Regions from separate parts of the Paenibacillus sp. PAMC21692 genome, predicted to be linked through region 1. Evidence: riboswitches for the same ligand, from Rfam matches in the RefSeq annotation. Region 1 holds a riboswitch; the other holds the start of a gene.
What was found. Region 1 has a riboswitch for ZMP and ZTP ahead of rpiB (ribose 5-phosphate isomerase B). Riboswitches for the same ligand answer to the same signal wherever they lie in the genome.
Positions count from the first base shown of each region.

Region 2: it holds a riboswitch for ZMP and ZTP, as region 1 does, so the genes downstream of both, H7F31_RS24730 (bifunctional 5,10-methylenetetrahydrofolate dehydrogenase/5,10-methenyltetrahydrofolate cyclohydrolase) here and rpiB (ribose 5-phosphate isomerase B) in region 1, are expected to answer to the same signal.

Region 1 covers NZ_CP060293.1:1,201,236-1,208,819, forward strand. Annotated here, with positions in the region: gene spoIIR (stage II sporulation protein R) at 1-349, shown strand, start outside; gene H7F31_RS34550 (hypothetical protein) at 301-480, shown strand; gene H7F31_RS04845 (hypothetical protein) at 688-867, shown strand; gene H7F31_RS04850 (L-threonylcarbamoyladenylate synthase) at 1,567-2,712, shown strand; gene H7F31_RS04855 (manganese efflux pump MntP) at 2,750-3,337, shown strand; gene H7F31_RS04860 (low molecular weight protein arginine phosphatase) at 3,390-3,980, shown strand; ZMP/ZTP riboswitch at 4,053-4,133, shown strand; gene rpiB (ribose 5-phosphate isomerase B) at 4,389-4,847, shown strand; gene H7F31_RS04870 (TIGR01440 family protein) at 5,107-5,715, shown strand; gene glyA (serine hydroxymethyltransferase) at 5,755-7,002, shown strand.
Region 2 covers NZ_CP060293.1:6,034,672-6,042,255, reverse strand. Annotated here, with positions in the region: partial or broken gene H7F31_RS24760 (Na+/H+ antiporter subunit E) at 1-202, shown strand, start outside; gene H7F31_RS24755 (Na(+)/H(+) antiporter subunit F1) at 199-492, shown strand; gene H7F31_RS24750 (Na+/H+ antiporter subunit G) at 476-859, shown strand; gene H7F31_RS24745 (YitT family protein) at 1,010-1,879, shown strand; gene H7F31_RS24740 (iron chaperone) at 1,894-2,265, shown strand; gene H7F31_RS24735 (NAD(P)H-dependent flavin oxidoreductase) at 2,281-3,351, shown strand; ZMP/ZTP riboswitch at 3,442-3,521, shown strand; gene H7F31_RS24730 (bifunctional 5,10-methylenetetrahydrofolate dehydrogenase/5,10-methenyltetrahydrofolate cyclohydrolase) at 3,578-4,435, shown strand; gene H7F31_RS24725 (arsenic resistance protein) at 4,432-5,400, opposite strand; gene H7F31_RS24720 (hypothetical protein) at 5,670-7,584, shown strand, end outside.

The DNA.
Region 1 (7,584 bases):
CGGACTGGTCGAGTTCCCTACGAAAATGTATGGCAACAAAGTATATCCTGCCGGACAATACGAAGCGCTGCTCGTTACGATCGGCGAAGGGAAAGGTCAAAACTGGTGGTGCGTGCTGTTCCCGCCGCTCTGCTTCGTGGATGCGGCAACAGGCGAAGCGTCCGCGGCAGCTGAGGTTGACGCGGACGTTACGGCGGAGGCGAACGCGGAAGCCGCGACGAACGTAAAAGCGGCGTCGGCCACAGATGCCGGTGAAGTCGGGTCCGATACTCCGAAAGCGCCGAAAGCAAAGTTTTTCTTGTGGGAAATGATACAGAAGTTCATCGACTGGATCAAGTCCTTGTTCTAGGGAAGAACAGCCAATCAAAAGTCCAAACGCCTACCGTGCTTGTGCCGTATTATGCCTGGGAAAACAGAGAAGCGGGATATATGCAGGTGTGGCTGCGTACGGCGGAGGATCGCAGACTGTACTCCGTATAAGGGGGAGCGGTCGGCGAGGCTGAAGCAAGGCGTTCGCAACTGCATGTCTCCTTCGGCGAATCTTTTAAAGGTTGTCAAAAGTCCGCTTTTAATTACACAGTATGCAACGAAACTTACTCGACATCCAATATTTCCAACTACTCGAGCGCGTAGGTAAATCCGCAGCAAGACGCCGCCGTCGCCACCAGCGCTGAGCATCATGGCGGCGTGTTGCAAATTCCCGTTACGGACGAGTGGCGCAGCATCGTCTACCATCGCCGACCACTATCAGAAACCGACCCGAATCGCCGGGTCGTCTGCATCGACCGGATGACGTTCGCGGCGGAGGGGGCGATCGAGCCGCTTCGGATCACATTCGATGGCGTTGCTGCTCGTAACCTGGGATAAGGTAATAGACGGGCGGTTCGATAATAAAAGCGCAAGTTCGTGGGATCCGTTTCCCTGGAACTTGTGCTTTTTCGCCGTACAGGAATCTTGCCAAAACTGATGTCCGGTTGGCGCTCTGGAGGTAAGCTCCGACAGTGGCTCCGCGACACTCTGTAGCCCGATTTTTTCGGGTTACAGCTCCAAAAGTAACTCCTCGTCGCCTTGTAACCCGATTTTTTCGGGTTATAGCTCCAAAAGTAGCTCCGCGTCGCCTTGTAACCCGATTTTTTCGGGTTACAGCTCCGAAAGTAGCTCCACTCGCCCTGTAACCCGATTTTTTCGGGTTATAGCTCCAAAAGTAACTCCGCAGCGCCTTGTAACCCGATTTTTTCGGGTTACAGCTCCGGAAGTAGCTCCGCGACTGGGCCGGGAGGAGACTAAATGCCGCTCCGATAAGCGAATAAGGTCGTGTGTCTGTTACAGTAAACATACATATTCATATTGGAGAATAACGTCTTACCCGTCCTTTAGGAGGAAGGAGCGGATTTTTGAACTCGCACTTATTCTGCGTGTCAGTCTAATCCTTTTCTTGTGCTATAATAACGGTGCAACGGTTATTTTAAATATAGCAAGGATTGAATCATACAGATGATCGAGACTATAGTTTGGCAATCAGGCCCTTCGAGCTATGCGACTGGCGGCAACGCACCGGGCAGCGTGATGGGCGGCGATGCGCTCAGAGGGAAAGCGCAGGCAACGGGGGAGCTCTCTGTGGCAACTGGGAAACCCTCCAAGGCAACAGAGGAGCTCTCTGTGGCAACTGGGGGACCCTCCAGGGCAGCGGACGAGCTTTCCATGGCGGCGGACAAGCTGCGTTCTGGCGGGCTGGTGGCCTTTCCCACCGAGACGGTATACGGCCTCGGCGCGGATGCGAGGAGCGACGAAGCTGTCGCAGGCATCTTCGAGGCGAAGGGGCGTCCTTCCGACAACCCGCTGATCGTGCATATCGCGCGCCGGGAGCAGCTCGACGAGCTGACGGTGTCCGTCTCTTCGCTGGAGAAGGCACTTATGACGGCCTTTTGGCCGGGGCCGCTCACGCTCGTGCTGCCCGCCCAAAAAGGAGCGCTGTCGCCGCTGGTGACTGCGGGGCTGTCCACCGTCGCCGTCCGGATGCCGGATCATCCCGTCGCGCTGGAGCTGTTGCGGCAGGCCGACTGCCCCGTCGCGGCGCCGAGCGCCAATCGGTCGGGCCGTCCCAGCCCGACGACGGCCGCGCATGTGCTGGAGGATCTCGGAGGCCGCATACACGGCATCGTGGACGGCGGAGCGACCGGCGTTGGGCTGGAGTCTACGGTCGTGCAGCTGGAAGACAACGGCCTTGTCCGCATCCTGCGACCGGGAGGCATAACGTCGGAGCAGCTTCAGGCTGCGCTGCCGGAGGCCGTCGTCGTAACCGACGACGAGCTGCATGGGGAGTCTGCCCCGCGTTCTCCGGGCATGAAGTACACGCATTATGCGCCGCGCGGCGAGCTGACGCTGGTGAGCGGCGACGACCGCGACATCGTGGCAGCCGCCATCCAGCATGCCGTGGAGGACTGCGCGTCCGTCGGCATCGCGACCGGCGTGTTGGCATTCGACGAAAGGGCGGCGCAGTACAAGGCGGATCTCGTCGTCGGCATGGGCAGCGAGGCGTTGCCCCAGGAGGCGGCCAAGCGCCTGTACGCCGCGCTGCGCGAGTTCGATGCCGCGGGCATTCAGCGGATCTGGGCAGAAACGCCAGAACCGGACGGGATCGGCGCTGCGCTTCTCAATCGGATGGTCAAGGCGGCAGGCGGCCGCATCCTAATCGCAAATCCCAGGAATTAGTATGAACGACCTCTTGTCCGCATATGTTGGTTAGAGAATGCGCGGTGGACAAGGGGAGATTGGATTGGGAGATGCGAATCTATTTGCCGGGCAAGTGCTGACGCTGTTGTGCATAGCGGCGGCGCTAGGCTTTGACGCTTTTTCGCTTGGCCTGGGCATCGGGCTTAAGGGAATCAGGGTACGGGATATTCTGAGGTTGGGCTTCGTGATCGGACTGTTCCACGTCTTGATGCCGATCGGAGGCTTAATGACGGGACAACTTGTCAGCGATATGTTGGGGCAAGTTGCATCGACTGCCGCTGGCGTGCTGCTCATTCTTCTCGGTTGCCATATGATGTACAGCTCGTTCAAGGGCGAAGAGGTGCGGTCTTTCGATCACCGCACGGCCTGGGGGCTGCTGGTGCTTGCGTTCAGCGTCAGCATCGACGCCTTCTCGGTGGGTATTACGCTGGGCATGTTCTCGGCGGATCTGTGGCTGACCATTACTCTGTTCGGATTAATCGGCGCGTTAATGTCTATGATGGGCTTGTTGCTGGGCAGGAAAGTCGGCGGCAATCTGGGCGAATACGGCGAGGCATTTGGAGGCGCGATCCTGCTCGTATTCGGCGTATTATTTGTCCTTTAACGCAGAAGGGCGCTGAGCCCATACTAATCGAATGAGAAAGGGGAACACAAGGATGAAACGAATCTTGTTCGTCTGTACCGGCAACACATGCCGCTCTCCGATGGCCGAGGCGCTGCTAAGAGAGCAAGCGGCCAGGAGGGGCATAACGGTAGCCGTCCGATCCGCCGGCGTGTCCACCGTCGACGGTCTTCCGATCTCCTCTCATGCACTCGAGGCGCTCCGCAGAAAGGATATCGCGCATAACGGTTCCTCCCGTGCTTTGACGGCTGAGGCCGTTGCTTGGGCGGATCTCATTTTGACGATGACCACGGGGCATAAGCGAAGCTTGCTTCATGTCCATCCGGATGCGGTGGACAAGACGTATACGCTCAAGGAGTTCGCGGGGGCGGATGCCGCCGTGCTGAAAAATATCGAGGAGCTCGAAAGCCTGTATTCCGACATGCAAATGAAGGGCGCGATTGGACAGCAGTTAACGAGCGAGGAGCGCAGGCGGATGCTGGAGCTGGAGCGAAGCATTCCCAGCTTTGATATCGCCGATCCCTTTGGAGGCGCGTTATCCACCTACGAGAGCTGCTCCGGAGAGATCGAGGATGCGGTCCGCAAGCTGCTCGACAAGCTGTCGGGTCGGAGTCTGATCAAGTGAAAACGGGCGTTTTTCCTCCGAATTCCGGATTGCTTTATATTACGCCATGAGATATGATGAATATACAAACACGGTTTCCGATGTAACTGGCGACGGAAGTGGGTAACCACGGTGGAGCATCGGAATATACGGCCGGTCGCCTGGGCAAAGAGCGTCATGCTGCAAAGCATGTCTGCTCTTTTTTTCGTTTTTTTCAAGATGCAAGAATGCATAAGCTGTCGCTTAGCCGCTTTGCCTTGCCTGTACGGTTATCGGATGTCGTTCGCGGTCGGCTGTTGTCGAATTCTTAACATAAAGCAGGACAACTCCGATAGAGCTTTTCCCGCCGTAGAGGTATACTAACAGCATGAGGGGATTTGCCTAGTGCAAGGAACCGGGCAAGGAAATTCTGGAGAAGAGGTGTTGGCATTGAAGATTGCGATTGGAGCCGACCATGCGGGCTACCGCTTGAAGGATGTAATCGTTCCGTTATTGGAGTCGCTTGGACACGAGATTGAGGATGTCGGCTGCGACTGCAGCCAGTCCGTGGATTATCCGGATTATGCTATGCCGGTCTGCGAATCGGTTGTCTCGGGCAAAGCCGAGCGTGGCATTTTAATCTGCGGCACGGGCATTGGCATGTCGATTGCCGCGAACAAGGTTCCGGGTATTCGCTGCGCGCTTGTGCATGATTTGTTCTCCGCGCAAGCGACGCGCGAGCATAACGATACAAACGTGCTTGCCATGGGCGAACGCATTATCGGACCGGGCGTAGCCGAAGAGATCGTCAAGGTGTGGCTGTCGACTCCGTTCTCCAACGGCGAGCGTCATGTAGGCCGCGTCAACAAAGTGATGGAGATCGAGAAAAAGTTCAACTCGCGTTCCTAATAGTGCGAGTTCAAAAAGTTCGATTTTCAGTACCGAGAAGATTGAAGGCAACTAGAAACTGAGGAGCGGAGCGTAGCAGAGCTACGTGAGCACCTGCAATGTTTCCGGAGGAAACATACTTCGAAAGCATACGCTTAGGTTCGGTTGAGTTTAATATTCGATGTCGAGTAAGCTTCTCGGTATACTTCGTAATGGGAATCGGACTTTTTGAACAACCTCTTAATAGCGCGGGCGATTCCTTAGTAGGAGGCGTTGAACGATGACGACGGAGAAGCGAATCCCCGATCCATCCCTCTGGTCCGCCGATGTCGAGCGCATCGTCCGGGAGCTGGCCGAAGCCGGCCGCCTGCGCGCCCACGAGCTGCTCGTAATCGGCGCCAGTACCAGCGAAGTAATCGGCGAGCGAATCGGCACGGCAGGCGCGCTTGAGGCCGCTGCCGCCATATATGCGGGCGTGGAGGCAGCACGCAAAGATCTTGCATTCATTCCCGCCTATCAATGCTGCGAGCATCTAAACCGGGCGCTTGTTCTGGAAGAAGAAGCGGCTCGGCGATACGGTCTTGAGCTTGTGCATGCCGTACCTATTCCCAAAGCTGGAGGGTCGATGGCGGCTTATGCCTACGGCAAGCTTTCGAATCCCTGTCTCGTGGAGTCGATTCAGGCTCATGCGGGTATAGACATCGGGGATACGTTTATTGGGATGCATTTAAAGAGGGTTGCGGTACCCGTACGTCCTTCTATCCGTTCCATCGGGAATGGACATGTGACGATGGCCATAACCAGACCGAAGCTTATAGGCGGCGCTCGCGCCGTATATGAGCCGCAGAACGTCTTAACCGCCGAACAATCGGCGGATCACTGCGAGTAATGAACCACACTATATTCTATTTCAGGAGGAATCATCATTATGGAACATCTACGTAATCAAGATCCAGAGGTATTGAAGGCACTTGGCCTTGAGCTGCAACGCCAACGCGACAACATCGAGCTGATCGCGTCCGAAAACATCGTAAGCGAAGCTGTCCTTGAAGCTATGGGCTCCGTATTGACGAACAAGTATGCGGAAGGCTACCCGGGCAAACGTTACTATGGCGGCTGCGAGCATGTCGATATCGTCGAGGATCTGGCCCGCGATCGCGCCAAGGAGCTGTTCGGCGCCGAGCACGTAAACGTACAGCCGCATTCCGGCGCACAAGCGAACATGGCTGTGTACCTGGCTGCTCTTAAGCCTGGCGACACCGTACTCGGTATGAACCTGGCTCATGGCGGTCACTTGACGCACGGCAGCCCGGTTAACGCATCCGGCTTGCTGTATAACTTCGTGGCTTACGGCGTACAAGAGGATTCCTTCACCATCGATTACGAAGAAGTTCGCAAGCTGGCGTTCAAACACCGTCCTCGCATGCTCGTGGCGGGCGCGAGCGCTTATCCGCGCATCATCGACTTCGAGAAGCTGGGCCAAATCGCGAACGAAGTCGGCGCGCTCTTCATGGTCGACATGGCGCATATCGCTGGTCTGGTTGCAGCCGGTCTTCACCCAAGCCCGGTGCCGCATGCCCATTTCGTTACGACAACAACGCATAAGACGCTTCGCGGACCTCGCGGCGGCATGATCATGTGTCGCAAGTCCTGGGCGGCAGCCATCGACAAGGCCGTATTCCCAGGCTCCCAAGGCGGCCCTCTAATGCATATCATCGCAGCGAAAGCAGTTGCGCTGGGAGAGGCTTTGCAGCCATCCTTCAAGGAATACGCCCAGAACGTCGTGAACAACGCGAAGGTGCTCTCCGAGGAGCTTCTGTCCAAGGGCATCAACATCGTATCCGGCGGCACGGACAACCATCTGATGCTGATCGATACGCGCAGCCTAAACATTACGGGCAAAGCTGCCGAGCATGTACTCGACGAAGTAGGCATTACCGTCAACAAAAACGCGATTCCATTCGACCCGACGAGCCCGTTCGTCACGAGCGGCATCCGTGTGGGCACGCCTGCGGCTACGGCTCGCGGCATGAACGAAGATGCGATGAAGGTCATCGCGGAAGTTATCGCGCTGGTGCTCAAAAATCCGGAAGACGGCGCAACATTGGATAAGGCTCGCGGTATGGTGCGCGATTTGACGGCTCAATTCCCGCTCTACCCAAGCATCAACTACTAGGTCGTGTCTGAAAACCCGCTCTGGGGCATCTTTCACCGCCTTTCCGCCCCCTGCTTCGTCACTTTTGCTTGACGTACCCCCGGTACGGCTTCACAAAAGTTCCTTGCATGAAACGAAAATTCGGCAAAATCTGCTCCCCTCGGAGTATTCGGACACGCCCTAATTAAAAACTTTGCATGAAAAAAGCACCGTTGTGGCAAAATGCTACAACGGTGCTTTTTTGTCGTTTGAGGAAATGATGCAACCATTTCGAATGTGGATAACAAACGGAGTTAGGCCAAATTCTAACGGATAGTATGAGGTTGCCTATTCATTGTGCAAAGGTGAAATTGCGGGCAAGTGTCCGGTAAAAAATGAACGGGAGCAACTGTAACGGAAATGAAAGACGTTATTTCGGCAAAAAGCGGTCCCTTTGCAAATCTAATGGAACTGACAGCCCTTATGATGGGCAAAAGTCCGCGATTTGCCTGGATTTCTCACGAATAACGTCGCAGAGTTCCGTTAGATTTTGATATCAGGCCAAACGATCCCTATAAGGGCCCTCATTTCCGTTGATAGGTTGCCGGCGATTGATTGCAGCTT
Region 2 (7,584 bases), 3.8 Mb from region 1:
GCTGGATACGGAGCTAAGGACCGATTTTGAAATTACCTTATTGTCTATCCTGATCTGTTTGACGCCGGGGACGCTTACGCTTGATGTAGCCGGCGACGGGAAAACATTGTACATTCATGCCATGGACATTAACGACCCCGACGAGCTTGCGGCGCAGATCAAAGGTTCTTTCGAACGCGCCATCATGGAGGTAACGAGATGACGACAACACTGCTGTGGGTTTCCCTTATTTTGTTATCGCTTGCCATATTGGGAGCCTTGTACCGATTGCTAAAGGGGCCGTCTATTGCCGATCGGATTGCGGCGCTGGATACGATAGGCATTTTATTGCTGTCCATGATTGCCGTCCTCGGCATAACGACGGGGACTCGGGCGTATTTCGACATCATATTGGTTATCGGCATATTAACCTTTATCGGGACAACCGCAATGGCGAGATATATCGAGAGGGGGGTTGTCCTTGAGTCTGGAGATGATGGAACGAATAATTGAAGTTGTATTTGCAATCCTGATCCTTTTGGGGGCAGTCATCGCGGTCATTAGCGTGTTCGGACTCATACGATTGCCGGATGTGTATTTGCGCTCCCACGCGGCTACCAAGAGCGCCACGCTTGGCGTGCTTCTTATTCTGCTCGGCGCCTTTTTTTACACTTGGTTCATTCATGATTTTTTCAGCATCAAGCTGCTCCTGGGTATTTTGTTTGTTTTTATCACTTCGCCCGTTGCGGGCCATCTTAACGCGCGGGCCGCTTACCGATCAGGCGTAGCTTTGTGGAAGGGAAGCGTACGCGATGATTTCAGAGAAGCGATCAAACAAGAGAGGCAACAGGAGATAGAGGAAATAAAAAATCGCAATTAAAGAGGTTGTTCAACCGAAACTGGAACCACGTCCATTTGGATGTGGTTCTATTTCGGGTTGACTTTAGCTTCGTACATGTCTAAAATTTTAACAGTAAAAATATTCACATTTAATGGTGCCAGGATATGAAAATAGGAAATGAGGTCAAGAATGAAGACGGAGAACAAGACAACTGCAGTATGGAACATTATATTACGAGGCGTTATTGTTGTAATTGGTGCCTTAATTACAGCCTACGGCCTTGAAGCCGTTTTAATTCCGAACAACGTATCCGATGGAGGCGTGACAGGTCTCAGTATCGTAGGGTCAAGGCTCTTCGATCTGCCTTTAGGTCTTCTCATTGCAATTCTAAATATACCGTTTGTCTATTTGGGCTATAAGCAGATTGGCAGAAGCTTCGCGATTTATTCCGTGCTCGGTATCGCTTCGCTGGCGGCCGGCACCTTCTTTATGCATCATATTACGCCGATCGTGGAAGGCGATACGCTGCTTGTTACCGTTGTCGGCGGTATTATCATCGGTCTGGGAATGGGTCTTGCGCTGAGGAACGGCGGCGCGCTGGACGGCATTGATATGCTGGCGGTACTGCTCTCGCGGAAGCTTCCGTTCGGAACAAGCGATATGATCCTGTTCCTTAACGTATTCGTTTTTATCGTTGTATCGACAGTCTTTGGCTTAAAGGGGGCTATCCTGTCGGGAATCGCTTACTTTATCGCTTCGAAAGTCATACATATCGTCGAGGAAGGCTTGAGCGGAGCCAAAACGTTTAAAATCATTACCAAACATCCAGAGATGATGATCGAAACGATTCGTGATCGACTGGGCCGCGGTGCTACGTATGGCGTGGTGCAGGGCGGTTATACAAATGAACATTTCAAAGAAATTACATGCGTTATCAACCGCTTGGAAGAACGGAAGATGAAAGAAATTATTCGCGAAATCGACGAGAATGCTTTTATCATGGTGTATGAAGTGGCTGAAGTTAAAGGCGGCAGCTTTAAGAAAAAGGACATTCACTAGGAGCGGATCATCAAATGGAAGCATTTGCGGAATATTTGGATGGTATCGGAAACCCGGAGCACCGGGCACGGGTGGAAGAGGTATTTGCTTGGGTGAAGGAGAAGTTCCCGGAGCTGGTGCCTAAGCTGGCTTGGAATCAGCCGATGTTCACCGATCACGACACTTTTATTATAGGCTTCAGCGTGTCCAAACAGCATATGGCTGTTGCGCCTGAGCGTGCAGGCATGAACTATTTTGCAGAAGAAATTGTACAAGCTGGACACGATCATACCAAAGAGCTGGTTCGCTTTAAGTGGAACCGTCCGTTTGACTACGGCCTATTAGAGAAAATGATCGAGTTTAATATCCACGATAAGGCGGACTGCACGACATTTTGGCGCAAATAGTAGGGGAGGAAGAGCATGGAAACCGAACTGACACGCCGACTCGCCATTCAATACCCAATATTGCAAGCGCCAATGGCCGGTGGTCCCTCGACCCCGGATCTGGTTGCTGCAGTATCAAACGCCGGAGGGCTTGGGAGCATCGGGGCAGGTTACCTGTCGCCAGAACAAATCAGGCAAACGATTCGGGAGGTCAAACAAAGGACGGATCGGCCCTTCGGCGTCAACTTGTTTGTCCCCACGCAGCCGACTACTTCTGCAGACGCCATTGCTCGAATGAATCGTCATCTTGATAAATATCGCATAGAGGCAGGTATTGTGACCAATCCGCCAATCCCCGAGTACGCGGAGTCTTTCGAAGAGCAAGTGCAAGCCGTGATGGGAGAAAATGTCTCCGTGTTTAGTTTCACGTTCGGCATACCGTCCCAGGACATCATTGAAGCCATGAAGCAGCATGGGATTCATGTCATAGGCACAGCAACGACAGTCGAAGAAGCTATTAAGCTGGAATCCGCCGGAGTAGACGCGATTGTGGCGCAAGGAAGCGAAGCGGGAGGACATCGAGGGACGTTTCTGCCGAGTAAGACCGACGCTCTGATAGGTACTATGGCTTTGGTGCCTCAGATCGCGGATCATGTTTCGGTTCCGATTATCGCATCGGGAGGCATCATGGATGGGCGCGGGCTTGTAGCAAGCCTCGTTTTGGGAGCTTCCGCCGTGCAGATGGGAACCGCATTTTTGGCAAGCCATGAGAGCGGCGCACATACCGTCTACAAAGGTAGAATTCTTGCATCCAGCGAAGATGCCACCGAGGTCACATCCGCCTATTCGGGCAAAGCGGCGCGAGGCATTTTGACGGAGTACATGAAGGATATGCGTACCTATCAAGGGGGAATCCCCGACTATCCGATTCAGCACGCAATGACGAAAGAAATTCGCCAAGCGGCTTCCAAAGCCAATAATCCGGAGCTTATGTCTCTCTGGGCCGGGCAGGGACTCCGGTTAGCCAAAGAACGCGGGGCAGCAGACATCGTGGAACAGACGATGGAGCAAGCGCATCTCCTTATGGAAAGCTTGGGCAAGTCATAGTTAAAAAGCAGCCGGTCCCGACGGGCCGGCAATAAAGGAAACAAAATGCTTGAAGTTGTTTGAAAGTTCGGACTATAATGGGGTTAGATGAAGGGTATGTGTGACTGGCGTAACGTGGGGTACCACGAGGGAGCACATATTTTATACGGCCGAACGCCTGGGCAGAGGTAAGGGGATTATCCCCTTGCCTCTTTATGTTTGAACAGGAGCAGAAAGGGCTGATGAAATGAAAGAAGAAAAGTTGATCTTGGACGGTAATCGCGTTGCGGCCGCTATGAAGGAGGGATTAGTCGAACAAATCAAACGTCTCTCCGAGAAAGAAATTGTCCCGTGTCTGGCAACCATTTTGGTTGGCGACGATCCGTCGTCAGCCACTTATGTCCGAATGAAAGGAAATGCATGCGCCAGACTTGGTATACGCTCCATCCGTGTTGAACTTCCTTCGACTGCCACGACAGAAGAGCTGATTGCGGAAATAAACAAGCTTAACGAAGATCCCCATGTTCATGGCATCTTGTTGCAGCATCCCGTTCCTCATCATATTGACGAAAGGGCTGCATTCGAGGCAATCCGAATAGAGAAGGATGTAGATGGCGTAACCACGATAGGATTCGCTCAGAACGCCTTTGGTTTCGCCGATTTTCCTTCGTGTACGCCAGCCGCGATCATCGCCATTTTGGATTACTACAATATTCCGATTGAAGGAAAACATGCCGTTGTAATTGGAAGAAGTCCGATCCTTGGGAAACCGGTATCCGTTATGCTCCTAAACAGAAATGCGACAGTGACCATATGTCATTCCAAAACGGCCAATCTGGCAGGGCTGGTACGTTTAGGCGATATCGTAGTTGCTGCTGTCGGCAAGCCGAATTTTGTTCAGGGCGACTGGATCAAGCCGGGAGCCGTAGTCGTCGATGCCGGCTACAACAAAGGCAATATCGGAGATGTCGATTATGAAGCTTGTCTGGAGAACGCCTCCGCGATAACTCCCGTTCCGGCTGGCGTTGGACCCGTCACTATTGCTGCATTGCTCAAACATACGGTCGAAGCGGCTGAAAGGTTTTCAGCGAAATCGGTGCTCTAGTGCCTGCCTCTCAGCAGACTCCTGGGAACAACACGGATGTAAATAAGTTCCCCTATAAGCTCTACAATGGTTTGAGTAACGATTACGGCGGATACTAACCCGTTTAATGGTTCGGGCAATGCAAGCGCGAAAGGCAGGACGACCAGGGAGTTGCGTGTTCCGCTGCTAAAGATCAGCGCTCTCCCTGCTCCGACATCCAGCCGGAAGATGTGCGCAACGAAGCGGGCGACTAGTGGGACAATGATCATATAAGCGACATAGACAGGGATGACTTGGCTAATAAAGTCGATAGATTGATAAAGTTTGCTGATTTGCGAAGCTACGACGACGAACAACGTCAGCGCCATAAAAGGAACCGGCAGCCATGCTGCGGCATCAAGAAATACGATGCCGCGCGGCTGCCTTTTCGCCCATAGCTGCGTTAGAAGAGCAAGGAGCAGAGGGACAACGATGAGACCCAAAAAAGCCTCCAGAAAGGGCTGTGCCCTCACAACTTCAGCTGTTTGATTCCCCATGAATACCCAAAGGTAAAAGGGCAGCAATATCATTTGTGAAACAAAAAGCAATGGCGTTGCAACCAGAATAAGTTTTTCGTCCCCGCGGCCAAGATGTGTAAAAACGATGACGTAATCAATGCAGGGTGTGAGCAAAACTAGAAATACGCCTAATAAAAGGGCCGGGTCGACCGGAAGAAACCGGGTTAACCCCCAAACAATGAGGGGAACGGCTATGTAATTCATGATTAAAAGCGCGTAAATGAACTGTCGATTCGTTAAGGATTCTTTTAGACGAAGAAACGGTATTTGCGTAAACATGCCGAACATTAAGATGCCAAGCACGATCGAGATGGAACGGTCTAAATAACCGCTTGCTTGCGGCCATATCAAACCTGCTCCTGCTGCAATCAAGAGAATAATCGCATAGAGCCATACTTGATTCTTCTCCAGTTGTTCCCTTGCACTCATTTTTTCTGTTCCATCCCCTCCATACATCGTTTTGTAAGTATAGCTTTGAACGGGTTGCGGTGTAAATAACAGTGATCATAATCAGATCAAGCTCGCTGCGGGAGTATCGCAGGCTGGGCAGCATTTTCTAGTCTGCTGGTCCGCACGGCCAGGTAAACAATTGTCGATAAAAGTAAAGAGAAGGTTATAGAGCTGCGCCACTTAAGTTCCTTATACTGTCTGCAAGGCGATGCAACGGCAACAGGCATGCCTGCAGAAGGGGGAGCGATATGGGAAGTTTTGCTTATAAATTGCGGTTTGTGTTGAAGCCAGGGCATCTGGAGGAACAGAGGCTGCAGGATTTGCTGGCATTTTGCCGGGAGGCGCAGATCGATGAGGTGATGTTTTTCATTGATCCGATGAACCTGCGTCATGTGACGGAAGCGGAGGCGGCAGCGTGGCTGGATGCTATCGCGCGGGCGAAGCCCGCGGTCGAGGCGCTAGGGGTGGCGGTATCGATCAATCCCTTGAACACGATGATCCATGACTCGGCAGGCAACCAATTGCTGCCTGATCAGCCATTTCGGCGGATGGTGGATGTGAGGGGTACGGAATCACAGGTAGCGGTCTGCCCGCTCTGTCCAGAATGGCGGGCTTATATCGTTGCCCGATACAGGCAGTATGCCGCATTGCGGCCGCGCACCTTATGGCTGGAGGATGATTTTCGCTTCCATAATCACGCGCCGCTGGAGTGGGGCGGCTGCTTCTGCGAGGCGCATATGCAGCTCTATGCCCAGAGGGCGGGGGTGGACAGCTTGGAGCGCGAGTCGTTCCTGGCAGGGGTGCTGGCGCCTGGCGATCCCCACCCGTACCGCCAGGTATGGTTGGATTGCTGCCGCAGCACGATAGTGGAGCTTGCCGCGCTCTTGGAACAGGTAATTCATGACGTGGCGCCGCAGGCGAAGGTGGGCCTAATGTCGAGCGACCCGGCTGTCCATGCGGCGGAGGCGCGCGATTGGCACGGGCTGATGGCAGCGCTTAGCGGACCGGGAGGCGAGCCGGCAGTAATTGTACGCCCGCATCTGCCCGCATATATGGAAACCAGCGGCATGCATTACGCCTGGCACTTCCATGCCGTATCGATGCTGACGGCAGCACTGTTGCCGGAAGGGACTGAACTGTACCCGGAGCTGGAAAATGTGCCTTATACGCGATTTGCCAAGTCGGATCGCTTCCAGCAGTACCAGCTCGAGACGGCGCTGCTGCTCGGCAGCAGCGGCATCACGCTCAATATTGTGGATATGGCGGGCAATGGCATATATAAGACTGAGCAGGCCGAGCGGTGGCTGAAGCCGCTGAAGCCTTATTTGCAGGCAGTGGCGGGGATGCCGCTGCAACAACACAATATGCAGGGCGTACAGGTGCTTGTGAACGAGTTATCCGCGTATACGCTGCATACGGGCGGCGACGCGTCGATGGCCGGTCTGTATCCGCAGGAAACGTTCTGGAGCAGCCTGCTTTCGGCTTATGGCATCGCGAATCGTTTTGTTACCCAGCTGCCGGGCAATACTGAACCGGTCGCGATTGCAGGCCAAGTATTGCGCAATATCTCGAACGAGCAGATTGCCAGCCTGTTTGCGAACAACTGCGTGCTGCTGGATGGATTGGCAGTAGAGGTGCTGGTGGAGCGGGGCCTTGGCCGGCTGTGCGGCGCCAAGCGTGTGCGCTGGCATGAGCTGCAGTCCTATGAGCAGATTGGCAACAACGGGCATTGCGCCGGCATGGACCACGGTATTCTGCGCCCTTACTTGAGCATGGCGCCTTGCTTGGAAGTCGAGTATGAGGCTGATGCGGCCACGGTGCTGACGACGGTTTGCAGGCCGGACGGAGAGGCCTTGTTCCCGGGGATGGTGATTGCGAACGAGGGCGTGCTGATCCTTCCTTATCGGCAGGAGAACCCCTATGGCCTGTTGAATCCGCAACGCAGGGCAATCATTCAGCAGTTTTTGGCCTGGCGCTCCGCAATCTCGCCGCTGATGGCAGTTAGCCAGGCACCGCATGTAGCCGTATATGGCTATCGCACGCAGGATGAACAGATTGTCGCCATTGCCAATCATTCGCTGGATGATGTGTATGAGCTCGAATTGTCGGGCTTGCCGGCAGCCGGCAACTGGAAAATGCATCATTGTGCTTGCCCGGAAGGCC